DNA from 2 places in the Undibacterium sp. GW821-FHT11H02 genome. Region 1 is predicted to be linked to the other one. Evidence: riboswitches for the same ligand, from Rfam matches in the RefSeq annotation. Region 1 holds a riboswitch; the other holds the start of a gene.
What was found. Region 1 has a riboswitch for thiamine pyrophosphate ahead of AC1RR2_RS06160 (TonB-dependent siderophore receptor). Riboswitches for the same ligand answer to the same signal wherever they lie in the genome.

Region 1 (7,937 bases):
AGGTCTGATACGCTTCATTGGCCTGCGTCGCCCATTGCATCGCCACCCGCTTTTCTGCATCGCCCGCTTGTACGAATTTATCCGGATGAACGGTAGACTGCACTTCGCGATACGCGGTATCGAGTTGCGCACGGTCTAGTTCGAAGCTGGTTGGTAAATTGAACAGAGCGAAATGATTCTGCATAGTCATGAATGTGAAGATAGTGCCTTAAATACGGAAGCTCTCGCCACAGCCGCACTCGTCTTTGACGTTTGGGTTGTAGAATTTAAAGCCTTCGTTCAAGCCTTCACGTGCGAAGTCCAGCTCTGTGCCATCAATGTAAGGCAGGCTCTTAGGATCGACGAACACTTTTACGCCGTGGGTTTCGAAGATTTGATCTTCGGCGCCGACTTCGTCCACATATTCCAATTTATACGCCATGCCAGAGCAACCCGTTGTACGGACGCCGAAGCGCAAGCCTATGCCTTTGCCGCGACGTTCCATATAACGGATCACGTGTTTTGCTGCTTTTTCTGTCAGAGTAATCGCCATGATCTATCCAAATTGCGCTAAAACTGCGCGAAAAATAAGTTGAATAAAATTATTCAGCGCTATGCTTGTTTTTGTAATCAAGTACAGCCGCTTTGATCGCATCTTCTGCCAAAATTGAGCAGTGGATTTTGACCGGTGGCAGCGCCAATTCTTCCGCAATTTCTGTGTTCTTGATGCTCAAAGCTTGATCTAAAGTTTTACCTTTAACCCACTCAGTGACCAAAGAAGATGACGCAATCGCAGAGCCGCAGCCATAAGTTTTAAACTTGGCATCTTGAATTACGCCATCAGCACCAACTTTGATTTGCAATTTCATGACGTCGCCGCAAGCAGGTGCGCCGACCATGCCAGTACCGACAGAGTCATCACCTTTTTCAAACGCGCCAACGTTACGTGGATTCTCGTAGTGATCCAATACTTTTTCTGAATATGCCATGATAAAAATTCCTTTTGTAAGCGAAGCTAATTCTTTACTTCATTTTGAGTTCAAGATGAATCCGCTAAAAATTCAATTGTTGGGATGCAGATCAAGGCGCAAACCGCAGCAATAAGTCGGTATTGCGAGGATTTGCAACGCAGATATGCGCCCAAAAATTGGATTTGTAGTGGCGTTCATTAATGTGCTGCCCATTGTATGGTTGAGATGTCGATACCGTCTTTGTACATGTCCCAAAGCGGAGACAATTCGCGCAATTTGCCGACTTTGGATTTCAAGAGTTCTATGGTGAAATCAATATCTTCTTCGGTAGTAAAGCGACCGATGGTGAAACGAATCGAGCTATGCGCTAATTCATCACTGCGACCCAAAGCACGTAAAACGTAAGACGGTTCCAAACTTGCAGACGTACAAGCTGAGCCCGAAGATACTGCAATATCTTTAATCGCCATGATTAAAGATTCGCCTTCGACATAGTTAAAACTCACATTCAAATTATGTGGAACGCGGTGATCCATATCGCCATTGATGTACGTTTCTTCGATCTCGTTTAAACCTTTTGCAAGACGATCACGCATAGTACGAATGTGTGCCAATTCGTTAGCCATTTCTTCTTTCGCGATACGGAAGGCTTCTCCCATGCCAGCGATTTGATGTGTTGCCAAAGTACCTGAGCGCAAGCCGCGCTCATGACCACCACCGTGCATTTGCGCTTCTAAACGCACGCGTGGTTTGCGACGTACATACAAGGCGCCCACGCCTTTTGGACCATAGGATTTATGCGCGGAGAAAGAGACTAAATCAACTTTGACTTTTTCCAGATCGATCTCCACTTTGCCTGTTGCTTGTGCCGCATCTGAATGGAAAATGATGCCTTTTTCACGGCACAATTCACCGATTTCGGCGATAGGTTGAATCACGCCGATTTCATTATTCACCCACATGACGGAGACTAATATCGTATCAGGGCGGATCGCTTCTTTTAATTGATCGAGCGTGATCAAACCATTGTCTTGCGGTTGCAAGTAAGTTGCTTCAAAACCTTGACGCTCCAATTCACGTACAGTGTCTAACACTGCCTTGTGTTCAGTCTTGACCGTAATGATGTGTTTGCCTTTGCCTTTGTAAAACTGGGCAGCACCTTTTAAGGCGAGGTTGTTACTTTCTGTCGCGCCGGAAGTCCAGATGATTTCACGGGAATCTGCATTGACTAAGGCTGCAACATGACCACGTGCTGCTTCGACCGCTGCTTCGGCATCCCAGCCATACGCATGACTACGTGAAGCTGGATTGCCAAACTGCGAGCGCAAATAAGGAATCATCACGTCGGCAACGCGCGGATCAACTGGAGTCGTCGCTGAATAATCCATGTAAATCGGAAAATGCGGTGCTTTCAGCGTGTCGATCAAAGTTTTTGTCAATGGTACAGTTGTAGTTGCGGCAGTCATTCAAAACTCCAAATTTTAGGAAATAGTGCGTTCGGCGTGTCCGTGACGAACGATAACAATAGGTTTATCTTGGGCTTTTTGTTTTTGTTGATTGACCAAGTCTTGCAGAGAAACAGAGTCTAAATAATCGACCATTTTGGCGTTCAGCGTGGCCCACAAATCATGTGTCATACAGTGAATGCCATTGTCATGGTCACTGCCATGGCAATTGCCTTTGCTGCCGCATTGAGTCGCATCGAGTGGTTCGTCGACTGCGATGATAATGTCAGCCACCGTTACATTTTGCGCTTTGCGGGCTAGATTATAACCACCGCCGGGCCCGCGTACGGATTCGACGATTTCATGGCGACGCAGCTTGCCGAATAACTGTTCAAGATACGATAAGGAAATATCCTGGCGTTGGCTAATGCCCGCCAGCGTGACCGGTCCATTGTCTTGACGTAAGGCAAGATCGATCATGGCTGTAACAGCAAATCGGCCTTTAGTGGTTAGACGCATGAGTCAATACTCCAAACTTGTTTAGTGATGCGGGGCAAAAGTCATGAATAAACTTTAATCCTGAGCATTTGACTCAAGTATAGCAAACTTGAGTAATCTTGTCAGGTACTGCCTGTTTTTGCAAAAGTGAAGGGCTGTGCGGGAGGGGGAGGCGAACTTGTTGGCTCGCCTCTATGAGAAATATCGCTTAGAAGTCGAATTGTGCCGAGATTTTATAAGTACGCGGTGCGCCTGGGAACAAATAGCCACCCAAACTTTGCGTTACATCACGCCAATAGAATTTATTGAAAGCATTGTTGATATCGAATCGGAAGGTGCTGACGACGCCATTCAGTTGTGTCGTATAACGTGTACCAAGATTTATCACGTTATAACTTGGTACGGTGATTTTATTGTCTGGGCTAAACGATTTGCTGCCTGAGTATTGCCAGGAACCAGTGATATGAAATCCATGCTGAATTGCATGCAGCAATATTGGGGTGTAGTCAAAGTAGATCGTGGATTTAAAATTCGGCACATTCGTCACACGTTTGCCTTCAATTGTCGTATCACCTGTATTATTTTGAACCGCATTAATTGCTGTAGCGCTGGCGCCAAGTGTCCAGTCTTTGCTTAAATTGCCTTGCGCTGATAACTCCAGTCCGCGATGTTCTGCTTCACCCGCACTGACGAACATGTTTGCTGCATTGGTGTACTCGAGCGGTTTGGTGATGCGGAATAGTGCGCCAGAAACATTGAAGTCACGGTCTAGTGCAGCTTTGAAGCCAACTTCCACTTGCTTGGATTTCCCTGCGTCGAGCATGCGGTTTTCATTCTTGGTGCCAAATGGTGCTACGCCGCCGTGTTCCAAGCCTTCGCTGGCGCTGACATAGGTGCTGATGGCATTGTCAAGCTTAAATACCAATGCCAGGTTCGGCAGATTGTAGCTTTGTTCAAATTCGGGGCTGCCTGCTTGCATGCGGTCTACCTTCAGATGGCGTAAGCCTGCGTGCAGGTCGAGTTGACTATTTAAGCTAATAATGTCTTGTGCGAAGAGTGAAGTTTCTTTATCGGTGCGGCGTAAAGAAACCGATCCTGTCTTCTTGCTTGATGGAGATACTGCGACTGGGCGAAACAAGTTACTGCTGCCCGCGTAATCGTACACATAGTCACCAAAGTAGTCGCGGCGTTGAGAGTTGCTCAAGCCTATAGCTAGTTTATGTTGCACATCGCCAGTGCTGAATTTGCCATTGAGTAGGGCTTGTGCGCCACGTAATGATTTGGACTCGTTCAGGCTGCGATAGTCGTACACATCGTAATCGCCATTGACGCAATAGCCTGGATATAGATCTTGCGCGCCACAACCATAGGGAAACGCGGTGTAATCATCGCGCTTGAATTCATGATGGTTACTGGAGATGCTTGCCGTCCAATTGCTGTCTAGTTGATATTCAAAGCGCAGGCCGATGTTGCGGTTGGTTGTGTCAACGGGCTTTGCCCATTTTTGGTCGTTCAGCATCAAGTCGGCAGCGATGTCGCGTGGCAGATCGGTGCCATTAAATAATTGAAATCCCGGCACGGATAATTGCGATTTGTGTTGATGGTCGAGATCAATCTGGAATAGAGCTTGTGGACTGATTTGCCAGTCAAATGCAGCGGATACGAATTGACGCTCACCGTCTGCGCCTTTGACGTAAGAGCGTAATTTTTCACCAGCCGCGTTGATGCGATAACCAAATTGTTTGTCATCGGATTTGCCGCCGAGATCGATTGCGCCATATAAAGTGCCGCGTTCGCTCGCTTCTAAAGTGATAGTGCGTAATACAGTATTGCTAGGGCGTTTCGTTACATAATTTAAGATGCCACCAGGTGTGGTGAAGCCTGCTTGCAAGCCGCTGATGCCTTTTAAGATTTCCAGGCGTTCTTTGTTTTCCAGGGGAATGGAGGCATCACCCGGAATTGCAAAGCCATCTTTGCGATAGCTGGATGAATTGTCGAGCGCAAAGCCGCGAATTGAAAATTGTTCCGCATAACCGATGGCGTTGTAAGCCTCATTCACGCTGGCATCAAATTTCATTGCATCGGTGGTTTGGCGGATTCGCAAATCTTGCAATTGACTTGCGGAGAAAGTGGTGATTGAGAGTGGAGTATCTTGCAAAGCAGTTTCAATAAAGCCGCCGACTTTACTTGTTTCGGTTTTTCCGCTGCGACTGCCGCTGACTACTACTTCTTGTAAAGCTTGCTGTTTGCTTTGGGCGTAGGCCACTGAGGAAATAGTAAATGCCTGTGCAATTGCGATGACAATTAGGCTTAAGCGAAAACGTGAATTTGACATGATGTGCTCTTCTACTTGGTTGTGTCTGGGCGAGCCAAGCAAAAGAGGGCGGATGAGTGGAGTCATCTTGCGCTTCCCTTCGCTGGCATTATCCAGATCAGGTTCAAGGGACTATCTCACCCGCGATTAAATGCGCAGGACCCCTAGCGAAGGCGAGACTTTAACATAAAACCGCTTTGAGGGCTTTGTGAAAGAGCGTGTGCGGTGATTGTGTAATGATTCTGCGGAAACGAAAAAAGCCTTGTATTTCTACAAGGCTTTTTAAATTGGCTCCTCGACCTGGACTCGAACCAGGGACCTGCGGATTAACAGTCCGTCGCTCTACCAACTGAGCTATCAAGGAATAGAAGGTTCGCTTCTAAACTTTTATTGCACTACATCTCTATTTCTAGAGCTACAAAATTCTGTGGCTCCTCGACCTGGACTCGAACCAGGGACCTGCGGATTAACAGTCCGTCGCTCTACCAACTGAGCTATCAAGGAACAGAGACAAACATTATAGGGAGCTTTCCTAAACTTGTCAAAAGTTTTTGCGGAAAATGGCCATTTTCTCTTGAATCTTGAGTCAGTGAATCGGTGCAGCTTGGCTGCTAAATATCAAATACGCTTGAATGCAAGCCTTGTGTGCGGTAAGGCACTGACCACAATCTCTATTCCAGTTTTAATGTGGCTGTATTTACTTTTGTGAAGGAAATTACCGTGAGTATTGTCACTATTTTATTAATTGTTTTGATCCTAATGTTGGTCGGTGCATTTCCAAGATGGCCGCATAGTCGTAGCTGGGGCTATGGTCCTAGTGGTGGATTGGGTTTGGTTTTTATCATTTTGTTGATTTTGTTGTTGATGGGGCGTATCTAGGTGCGAAGCCAATCACAACGTGTAAACAGAAATAGATGAAAAGCTTATGTTACCCATATTAGCGGTAGAGGCCGTAATCAGTGAAAATGGTAATTCGGTTTCAGATGCTGAGAAAGCTAGCACGGCTTTGACTTCGGAAAAAACACCTGCGACTTTACCAATTCATGTGAATGCGCGTGGATTGGCATTGGGTCTAATCGCGAGTATTACGTTCGTATTTGCTCTGCAATGGGCGCAGAAATTTTTGGTTCCGCTCATTTTGGCAATTTTTATAGCCTATACGATTAACCCATTAGTGAGGGCCTTGCAAGCACTGAAAATGCCGCGCATGTTGAGTACGGTATTGGTGACTCTAGCATTGTTATCGAGTGGAATCGGTATCGCTATTGCTTTGCAAGGTCAGTTTGTATCGATTATTGAAGCCTTACCTGAAGCTAGTCACAAGTTATCTCGCCTGATCGAAACGACGCCCAATGGGCAACCCGGTGCAATAGAGCAAATGCAAAGTGCCGCCACCGAAATCGTTCGTGCCGCAAATTCTGGTTCAAGCTCTGTTCGTCCCGCAAAGAAAGTGGTTGCCGCTGAGATTGCTGGTTTTAAGGTAATTGATTGGGTGTGGGCAGGATCGCTTGGTATGTTGGGGTTTGTCGGACAAGCGACAATGGTGATCTTCTTGGTGTTTTTTCTCTTGTTATCCGGTGATACATTCAAACGTAAGTTAGTGAAGCTGACCGGTCCTTCTTTGCATCAAAAAAAGATTACCGTACATATTTTGGATGAGATTAATACCTCGATTCAAAATTATATGTTCATGCTTTTGGTAACCAATGTCATGTTGGCTCTTTGTATGTGGCTGATGTTGCACTTAATCGGCGTGGAAAATGCCGGTGCTTGGGCGGTTGCTGCAGGTTTGCTTCATATCATGCCTTACTTCGGCTCTCTAATCGCAACGGCAGTAATAGGTCTAGCCGCATTTTTGCAGTTTGAGTCTTTGCAAATGCTCTTGTTAGTCGCAGGTTTGACCATAGGAATTGCCAGCTTGATAGGCACTGTGGTTACGACATGGATGACAGGTCGTATTGCCAAAATGAATTCTGTCGCGGTATTTGTTAGTCTCTTATTTGGGGCATGGTTATGGGGTGTCTGGGGGATGTTGCTTGGTGTGCCTATGATTGTGATTTTGAAGGTGATAGCAGAGCGTCTGGAGGGTTTGGAGTTTGTGGCGGAATTGTTAGCAGAATAGTGCAGTCAATTAATTAGACTAATTTAATAACTGATTGAATGTACAGTATAATGGTGCTGACGCGGGCTTGTTATCGCTTTTGTTCAAGCTTCCAGCTCGCCACTAATTCCGCCCGAAAGCTCTTAATTCGGGCTCGTGTTAAGATAATTGGCTATAGGCATATCGGCCCTATTGCCTTTTTCTAAGGTTTTTTCCATGAGTGATTTACTCTCTGTAGTTCAGGAAGATGGTGAGGCGAAATTCGTCACTTTTCCTGATTCGCCATTCCAACTCTGTCAAATATTTGAACCTGCGGGTGATCAGCCAACTGCCATTGCGCAATTGGTGGAGGGGATCAATGACGGTCTATTTTTTCAAACTTTGCTGGGAGTAACAGGTTCAGGTAAGACCTACACGATGGCGAATGTGATCGCCCGTACTGGTAGGCCTGCGATTATATTTGCACCGAATAAAACTTTGGCCGCACAGCTTTATAGTGAGTTTAAAGAATTCTTCCCACGCAATGCCGTCGAGTACTTCGTCAGTTACTACGATTATTACCAGCCAGAAGCCTACGTGCCTCAGCGCGACTTGTTTATTGAGAAGGATTCTGCAATCAATGAACATAT
Region 2 (7,937 bases), on a different contig from region 1:
TATAGGCTTGGCGACAAAAGGCCAAGGCGTTTCTACAGGCACGCGTCCTATCACCACGGCTGGCGAATGAGCGTTTGGCGCACCTATATCACGGTTGATTAATTCATTTAAGGCCTCGGGATTATCGGCATTAATTAAATAGATGTCGGTTCTGTTTTCGCCAACAGTCGGCTCAACGTAAGCGATTTCACGTCGTCCGGTGAGACGAAAGGTCGATGCCAGCATATTTTTTTCTGCATCTGAAAAACCGCGCATTTCTAAAACAAAGCGACGACTGCTTTTTGCAGCAGACGTCAGGGGAGTAGCTTGAGTCATCTGGGAACCTGAGTTTGATTTCAACAATCATTCACGAGATCATACAATAAAGCACGCAAAAATAAGAAATAACCAATTAAAAAGACCTAGGAAATAGATCGAATTTAGTAGTGCGTCTGGTTTTGCGATCATTACACAACATGAAGTGGTCTTATCGCAACTGTCTATTGGAAAAGAGCAACAAATTCCCGGCAGGCACTTTCCGGATCTTCCGCCTGGTACACACTACTAATAACAGCAACCATGTCAGCACCACGTTGCACCAAGGGGCGCGCTAGGCTAAGGCTCATGCCACCGATTACAACTATTGACAAACTAATCTCACGTTTTGCAGCATTCACTATCTCCGGTGCGGTGGTGACTGGATACTGCTTTACCAAGGAAGGATAAAAACCACCAAAGGCAACATAGCTAGCGCCTTGTGCTTGCGCCTCACGCGCCAGCTGCAAATCACCATAACAAGAGGCACCGACCATTTTATCTTTACCAACTAAAGCACATGCCTGCGCGACTGAGATATCAGTACCGCCAACATGGACGCCATCTGCATCTAAATCCAAACACAACTGGATATGATCATTAATAATGAACGGCACTGCGTAGCGTCGGCACAGCGCTAGTAAAGCCTCAGCCTGTATCCGTCGCAGCGCCTTGGATGCAGTCTTATGCCGATATTGCAATAGACAGACGCCCGCCTGCAAAGCCTTTTCTGTCACGGTTAATAGCTGATCCGTATCGTCCCAATTCGGGGTGATCAAATATAAGCCACGTAGATCACATTGAAGTGCGCTTACTATTTTCATTTATTCGTCTCCCTATAGTTGGTTTCCGTGCTCAACAAAGTAACGTTGGGGAATTAACTGTCCAGCAGCAATTGGATAAGCCAGTTGCAAACAAAGCTGAGTATACCTCTGCGCCGCAAGCAAACTTTTTTCCATGCTATGGCCACAAGCCAGTTGTCCCGCAACGGCGGCGGCCAGCGTGCAGCCACTGCCGTGAAATTCGCCCTCCAATCTCGGCCAATACCAAGTTAATTCGGACAATTCAGCGCGCTGACTAAACCAGCGATTGCGGACTTGCTGGTCCAGCCCATGCCCACCTTTAAGCAAGACATCGCGACAAGTTCCGCCTAATAGGGAAACCGCCTGTTGAGCAGCAGTCAGACCATGTGGCGCCAGACGTACGACTTCGGGTAAATTCGGGGTAATTAAAGTCGCTACGTCCAATAACGGCGCTAGAGCGAGTACCGCATCATCCAAAGCCAATTGCTGACCCCGCCCGCTACCCAACACCGGATCTAATACCACCACCAAATCTGGGTTAGTCGCTTGCAATTCACGAATAAGGGAAGCGATGACTAAAGCGTTTTGCGCACTACCTGTAATACCCAGCTTTATTACCTTCACTTCAAAATTCTTGATTAAGCTTTGCGCCTGAGCCAAAACAATTTCCGACGCAACCGGATGCACCGCGTAGACCTGATTATTGTCCTGCACCGTCAAACTGGTAATCACGGTGAGCGCGTGCGCGCCCTGTGCCGTAACCGCTTCAATGTCAGCTTGAATACCAGCACCACCACTAGGGTCGTGTCCGGCAAACACCAGAACACAAGGTCGCTGGGCTGTCATAGTAATCTGTTTCATACGACCCGACCTGCCATCGGTGAGGATGGCGTTGCTGCGAACTTTCGGGCAATCCGCCCCGCCAAAAATGCTTCACGCCCAGCTTCTACCGCCAATCCCATAGCCCGCGCCATACGGACAGGATCACGCGCTCCAGCAATTGCAGTATTCATCAACACACCATCACAACCAAGCTCCATCGCAATCGCCGCATCCGATGCAGTACCGACCCCGGCATCAACAATGATAGGCACCTTAGCCTGCTCGATGATCAAAGAGAGATTCCATGGATTTAAAATGCCCATGCCAGAACCGATCAAGGAGGCTAGTGGCATTACCGCGACACAACCGATATCTTCCAACATACGCGCTTGAATAGGATCATCACTGCAATACACCATCACATCGAAACCATCTTTGACCAGCACTTTGGCGGCTTCTAAAGTTTCTGGCATATTCGGAAAGAGCGTTTTTTCATCACCCAAAACTTCGAGCTTGCATAGCTTGTGACCACCGAGTAATTCACGACCTAACTGCAAGGTATAGATCGCGTCCTTCGCGTTATAACAACCCGCTGTGTTGGGCAGTATCGTGTACTTCGACATAGGAACGACATCGAGCAAGCTCGGTGCGTTGGGGTCTTGGCCTATGTTCACGCGGCGGATGGCCACGGTGATGATGTCGGCGCCACTGGCTTCGGTGGCCAGCCTGGTTTGATCTAGGTCTTTGTATTTTCCACTGCCGACTAAGAGGCGTGAGTTGTAGGTTTTGCCTGCTATGGTCAGGCTGTTTGGCTTTTCATGCGTTGTCATGGTTTTTCTATCCTGATTAATTTTTTGCTCATTCATATGACTAAAACCCATCCCCACCCTAACCCTCCCCTTGAAGGGGAGGGAATGTTCATCGCACAAAGCACCTATTTAGGACCGGGATACTCCTTCCCCTTCAAGTGGAAGGCTGGGATGGGGATGGGTTTCTCTCAAGGTCGCTTAAATTCCTTCCTTCTGATTTCTACCTGCCGATAAATTTCTTCCACCACACTCTCTAGTTCTTCTACAACCTGATTATTCCAAAAACGGAGAACAACATAGTCAGCATCATTTAGGCGCTTCGTTCTCTGGTTATCATAAGGAATTGCATCTGCGTGCTGTGCTCCGTCTAATTCAACAACTAACTTCCACTCCAAACACACAAAATCCAAAACATAATTTAGAAAAGGATGCTGCCTTCGAAATTTCACTCCCAATTGTTCGCGGCGCAATCGCGCCCACAACAAATGTTCAACGTCTGTCATATCTCTACGCAACAAACGTGCATTCGCAGTGATGTGTGAATTGGAAGAGCTACGCATTGGAGTTATCCACCACCAATCGCCCGCACCACATCCACCTGATCACCCGCCTGCAAGGTATGTTGCTGCCAAAGCGTGCGGCGTATCACTTGACGATTGACCGCAACCGCAATCGCCAGATTCCCTAATTGCAGTTCCGTGATCAGACTATGTAAATCAGTTTCTGACGATAAAACACGTGGCTCGCCATTGAGCTGAATTTTCATCACAGTTTCCATCGCATCACCTAGGATTTTTTGTAGATTTCTGCGCCGGATTTCACAAACTCGATGGCTTTGACTTCCATGCCTTTTTTTAAAGCATCGATTTCGCTGATACCTTGTGTCGCTGCATAGTCACGTACTTCCTGTGTAATCTTCATAGAACAAAAATGTGGGCCGCACATGGAGCAGAAATGGGCGACTTTGGCAGAATCTTTAGGTAGCGTTTCGTCATGAAATTCACGGGCTTTGTCTGGATCTAAACCGATATTAAATTGGTCTTCCCAACGGAATTCAAAACGGGCTTTCGATAAAGCGTTATCGCGGATTTGTGCGCCCGGATGCCCCTTCGCCAAATCTGCTGCATGCGCCGCAATTTTGTAAGTGATGATGCCGTCTTTGACATCGACTTTATTCGGCAAACCCAAATGTTCTTTCGGTGTGACGTAACACAGCATCGCTGTACCGTACCAACCAATTTGTGCCGCGCCTATACCGGAGGTGATGTGATCGTAACCCGGTGCGATGTCTGTCGTCAGCGGCCCCAACGTATAGAACGGCGCTTCATGGCATTGTTCTAATTGCAGATCCATATTCTCTTTAATCAGATGCATAGGCACATGACCTGGGCCTTCTATCATCACTTGCACATCATGTTCCCAAGCGATTTGCGTGAGTTCGCCCAGCGTCTTTAATTCACCGAGTTGTGCTTCATCATTGGCATCGTAAATCGAGCCTGGGCGCAAACCATCGCCTAATGAGAAGGACACATCATAGGCCTTCATGATCTGACAAATATCTTCGAAATGCTCGTACAAGAAGCTTTCTTTGTGATGGGCCAAGCACCATTTCGCCATGATCGATCCGCCGCGTGACACGATGCCCGTCATACGCTTTGCCGTCAGTGGTACATACTGCAAACGTACACCCGCGTGTATCGTGAAGTAGTCAACGCCCTGCTCGGCTTGTTCGATCAAGGTATCGCGGAAAATCTCCCAGGTCAGATCTTCGGCCTTACCATTGACTTTCTCCAGTGCCTGATAGATCGGCACCGTACCAATCGGCACTGGTGAATTGCGGATAATCCATTCACGGGTTTCGTGTATGTGTTTACCCGTCGACAGATCCATCACATTGTCGCCGCCCCAACGTATCGCCCAAGTCATTTTTTCGACTTCTTCACCGATAGATGAAGTCACCGCCGAGTTGCCGATATTCGCGTTGATTTTGACTAAGAAATTGCGACCGATAATCATAGGCTCAACTTCGGGATGATTAATATTCGCGGGAATAATCGCACGACCACGGGCGATTTCATCGCGTACAAATTCAGGTGTGATTTGCGCAGGGATCGAAGCCCCAAAAGATTGCCCCGGATGTTGACGCCCCATCATAGCAGCAAGTTTCTCGCCCATAGGACCGGAGTTTTTCAGATCCTCTAAATATTCTTGGCGTCGCATATTTTCGCGTATCGCCACATATTCCATTTCTGGTGTGACGATACCTAGTCGTGCGTAATGCATTTGCGTGACGTTTTTGCCTTGCAGTGCACGACGTGGTTTGCGTTGCAAGTTAAAGCGCAACTCATGCAACTTAGGATCGTGCAGGCGTTCGATGCCATATTCGGAACTCGGTCCAGCTAGTTCTTCGGTGTCATTACGTTCTGCGATCCATGTCCCGCGTACTGACGCTAAGCCAGAGCGGATATCGATCTTCACATCAGGATCAGTGTAAGGGCCTGAGGTGTCGTAGACATAAATCGGTGGATTTTTTTCCGCGCCGAACATTGCTGGTGTATCGGCTTGTGAAATTTCGCGCATAGGTACACGAATGTCAGGGCGACTACCCGTGACGTAAATCTTACGAGAATTAGGTAAGGCTTGAATAGCGGCTTGGTCGACCTTGGCGGTGGCGGACAAAAATTGTGGGTTAGCGTTCATTTGGCTCCTTTGCTTTATGGATGGCACGGAGCCAGCAAAGGAGTTTCCAAACTGGGCGATGGCTCACCTCAATTTGGGTGGCATCACGGTTTTGGCTGCTTCCCTTCGCTGGCATTATCCAGATCAGGTTCAAGGGTATTTCTCACCCGACAGATACAAACTTGTCAGGACCCCTAGCGTTTTACATCGTATTTTTTACTACTATCAACTTTTCACTACATCCCCAATGCGGGAATTGCCGGCGCATTATAGCCGTGAATTAGAAAAATAGAAAATTTCTACATCAACATTTCTAAACTCAAATTCAGCATCATTCAGCATCATTCAGCATCAAATTGCTTCACTTGGCTTCACTTAGATTCACATAATTTCAAAGGCAGCTTTAACTAGCTTGCTCTTGCACAGGACCTAACACTTCTATCACTTCCACCATATTCTGTTTGATGGCCGCTGCAAGATCGTGTGTCAAAGTGGTAATCGCTTCTTCATGTGCAACCAGCAGGCGCGACAAACCATAAGCTCGATTTCGGCCATGTGTTTTGCCAAGATACAGGGCCATATCGGCGATCTGCAATGCACGTTCCCAGTCACAGACATCCTCAGGCACATCCGAGAACGGTACTGAAATAAATCCAGCAGTGACCGTCACAGGGATACTCAAATCACCACAGCTAAATGGTGCATCACCAATAGCACGTAATACACGCTCTACCAGACTGGTAATTTGTTCCGGATTTGATTTAGGAGAAAAAATCAAAAATTCTTCACCACCCCAGCGCATCAGCATATCTTCATCGCGCACTGCATTACGCAAACGTGTCGCTACCTCTTTGAGCACAACGTCACCCACCGCATGCCCCCAAGTATCATTGATATGTTTGAAATGATCGATATCTAACAAAATCATGCAATCGGGATTTAAATGTCCTTCGCGTCTTTCGACCTCAACCCGACCCACGCGAGCTGCCATTAAGGCGATAAACGAACGACGATTATGCAAACCAGTAAGTGGATCGCGCACCGCATGAAATTCCAGTTGCATATTCACTTCCTGCAATTGTTCATTCAGTTTCTTACTGCGGCGATACAACATATAGATAAAGGCACCCGCCAGCAAGGCCACCAAAGAAGCGAGCAAAGCGACGATTTGCTGCAATCTGTGATTCTTGATATCAGCATCTTTCAGCGCATTATCTTTCGCCAAAATTTCTATCTGTTTTTTACGATGCTCGGCGTCAAATTGCTCTTGCAAGGCGGCGACGGCCTTGGTTCTATCTGATTGAAAAATTTCGTCACTGAGTTTTTGCTGTTCACGTGCCAAAGCGAGCGCTTCTTTGTACATACCTGCATTTTCGTACATCATGGAAAATTCACCGAGTATCATTTCCACATCGGAATTCGCATGAATTTTTCTAAAAAAATCTAAGCTTTGATTCACCAACTCCGCACCTTGCGCGACCTTGCCTTGCCCACCCAAAGCCAGTCCAAGATTAACTTTGGCGCCGGCTACACCCCATTTATCTTCTAAGACTTCTGATTTTGCGATTGCCTCTCGTGCATAATTTTCGGCACGCTTATAATCTTTTTTGATCAGATATTGATCGGCTATATTGAACAGCGCCGAGGCGACAGCGTAGGGTAAATTTTCTTCCTTACCAATTTTCAGTGCGGTCTCATATTCCTTGAGTGCTTCGTCATTGCGCTTCAAAATGCTCAAGGCGACACCGCGAGAGATAGAAATTTCTATGAAGGCTTTTGGCGCCACCTCGGCAGAAGAGATAGCCAGCGCTTGTGTCGTTGCGTCCAAGGCTTTTTCGGGGTCTTTCATTTGCAAATACAAATTAGCAATTGCGCCCCAAGTCGCCATGCGCGCCTGCACCTGACGACGCGGCAATTTCTCGGTCAACTTAAGCATTTCAAAATATTGCTTAAGTGCTTCATCAAATTTATTGGTATTACTGTAGAAGGCCGCCATCGTGTTGTGATAACGCATTTGCAGGCCTATGGCTGGCGATTTCATGACGCGCTCATGCAATTTTTCCAAATGAGCAAACGCTGCCGCGACGCCAGAAGTCTCAAAGATATTGAAGCTGTCAAAAATCTCTATCAGCAACAAGGCATCTTTATCCTGCATTTTTTTTGCCAGTGCGTCGAATTCGTCGACCGTTTCTTTTCCTAATTTACCTTTGCCCGCGTCGTAGTACAAACTACTCAAAATGCTTAAAGTCTCAAGGCGCACTTTTGGATCCGCATCGGCGGGAAGCTTCTTTTTGAATTCGATAAGCTGACGCAAACCTTCATCATTATTTTTGTCAGAAACCGATTGAATGGCATCGATCTGTGCCATTAATGTGGTGTTGTCGGCTCGCGCATCGGCAGATAAAAACCAGCAAGAGAAAGCGACAGCGAAAACGATTGCAAACACAATTTGCAATAAAGAATAATGTTTTAGATCATTTGGCACACTCAATTTTCTATTGTCTGGAGGAGCAGATAGAGTAAATAAGCG

Region 2: it holds a riboswitch for thiamine pyrophosphate, as region 1 does, so the genes downstream of both, thiC (phosphomethylpyrimidine synthase ThiC) here and AC1RR2_RS06160 (TonB-dependent siderophore receptor) in region 1, are expected to answer to the same signal.

What each region holds. Positions count from the first base shown of each region.
Region 1 covers NZ_JBXARG010000004.1:199,703-207,639, forward strand. Annotated here, with positions in the region: gene hscB (Fe-S protein assembly co-chaperone HscB) at 1-184, opposite strand, end outside; gene iscA (iron-sulfur cluster assembly protein IscA) at 209-532, opposite strand; gene iscU (Fe-S cluster assembly scaffold IscU) at 582-968, opposite strand; gene AC1RR2_RS06150 (IscS subfamily cysteine desulfurase) at 1,148-2,416, opposite strand; gene iscR (Fe-S cluster assembly transcriptional regulator IscR) at 2,432-2,914, opposite strand; gene AC1RR2_RS06160 (TonB-dependent siderophore receptor) at 3,102-5,228, opposite strand; TPP riboswitch at 5,286-5,383, opposite strand; tRNA gene AC1RR2_RS06165 (tRNA-Asn) at 5,496-5,571, opposite strand; tRNA gene AC1RR2_RS06170 (tRNA-Asn) at 5,636-5,711, opposite strand; gene AC1RR2_RS06175 (DUF3309 domain-containing protein) at 5,928-6,086, shown strand; gene AC1RR2_RS06180 (AI-2E family transporter) at 6,133-7,329, shown strand; gene uvrB (excinuclease ABC subunit UvrB) at 7,525-7,937, shown strand, end outside.
Region 2 covers NZ_JBXARG010000002.1:366,873-374,809, reverse strand. Annotated here, with positions in the region: gene AC1RR2_RS03940 (response regulator) at 1-315, opposite strand, end outside; gene thiE (thiamine phosphate synthase) at 480-1,118, opposite strand; gene thiD (bifunctional hydroxymethylpyrimidine kinase/phosphomethylpyrimidine kinase) at 1,131-1,958, opposite strand; gene AC1RR2_RS03925 (thiazole synthase) at 1,955-2,749, opposite strand; gene AC1RR2_RS03920 (endonuclease domain-containing protein) at 2,917-3,288, opposite strand; gene thiS (sulfur carrier protein ThiS) at 3,294-3,494, opposite strand; gene thiC (phosphomethylpyrimidine synthase ThiC) at 3,515-5,428, opposite strand; TPP riboswitch at 5,512-5,613, opposite strand; gene AC1RR2_RS03905 (tetratricopeptide repeat-containing diguanylate cyclase) at 5,811-7,937, opposite strand, start outside.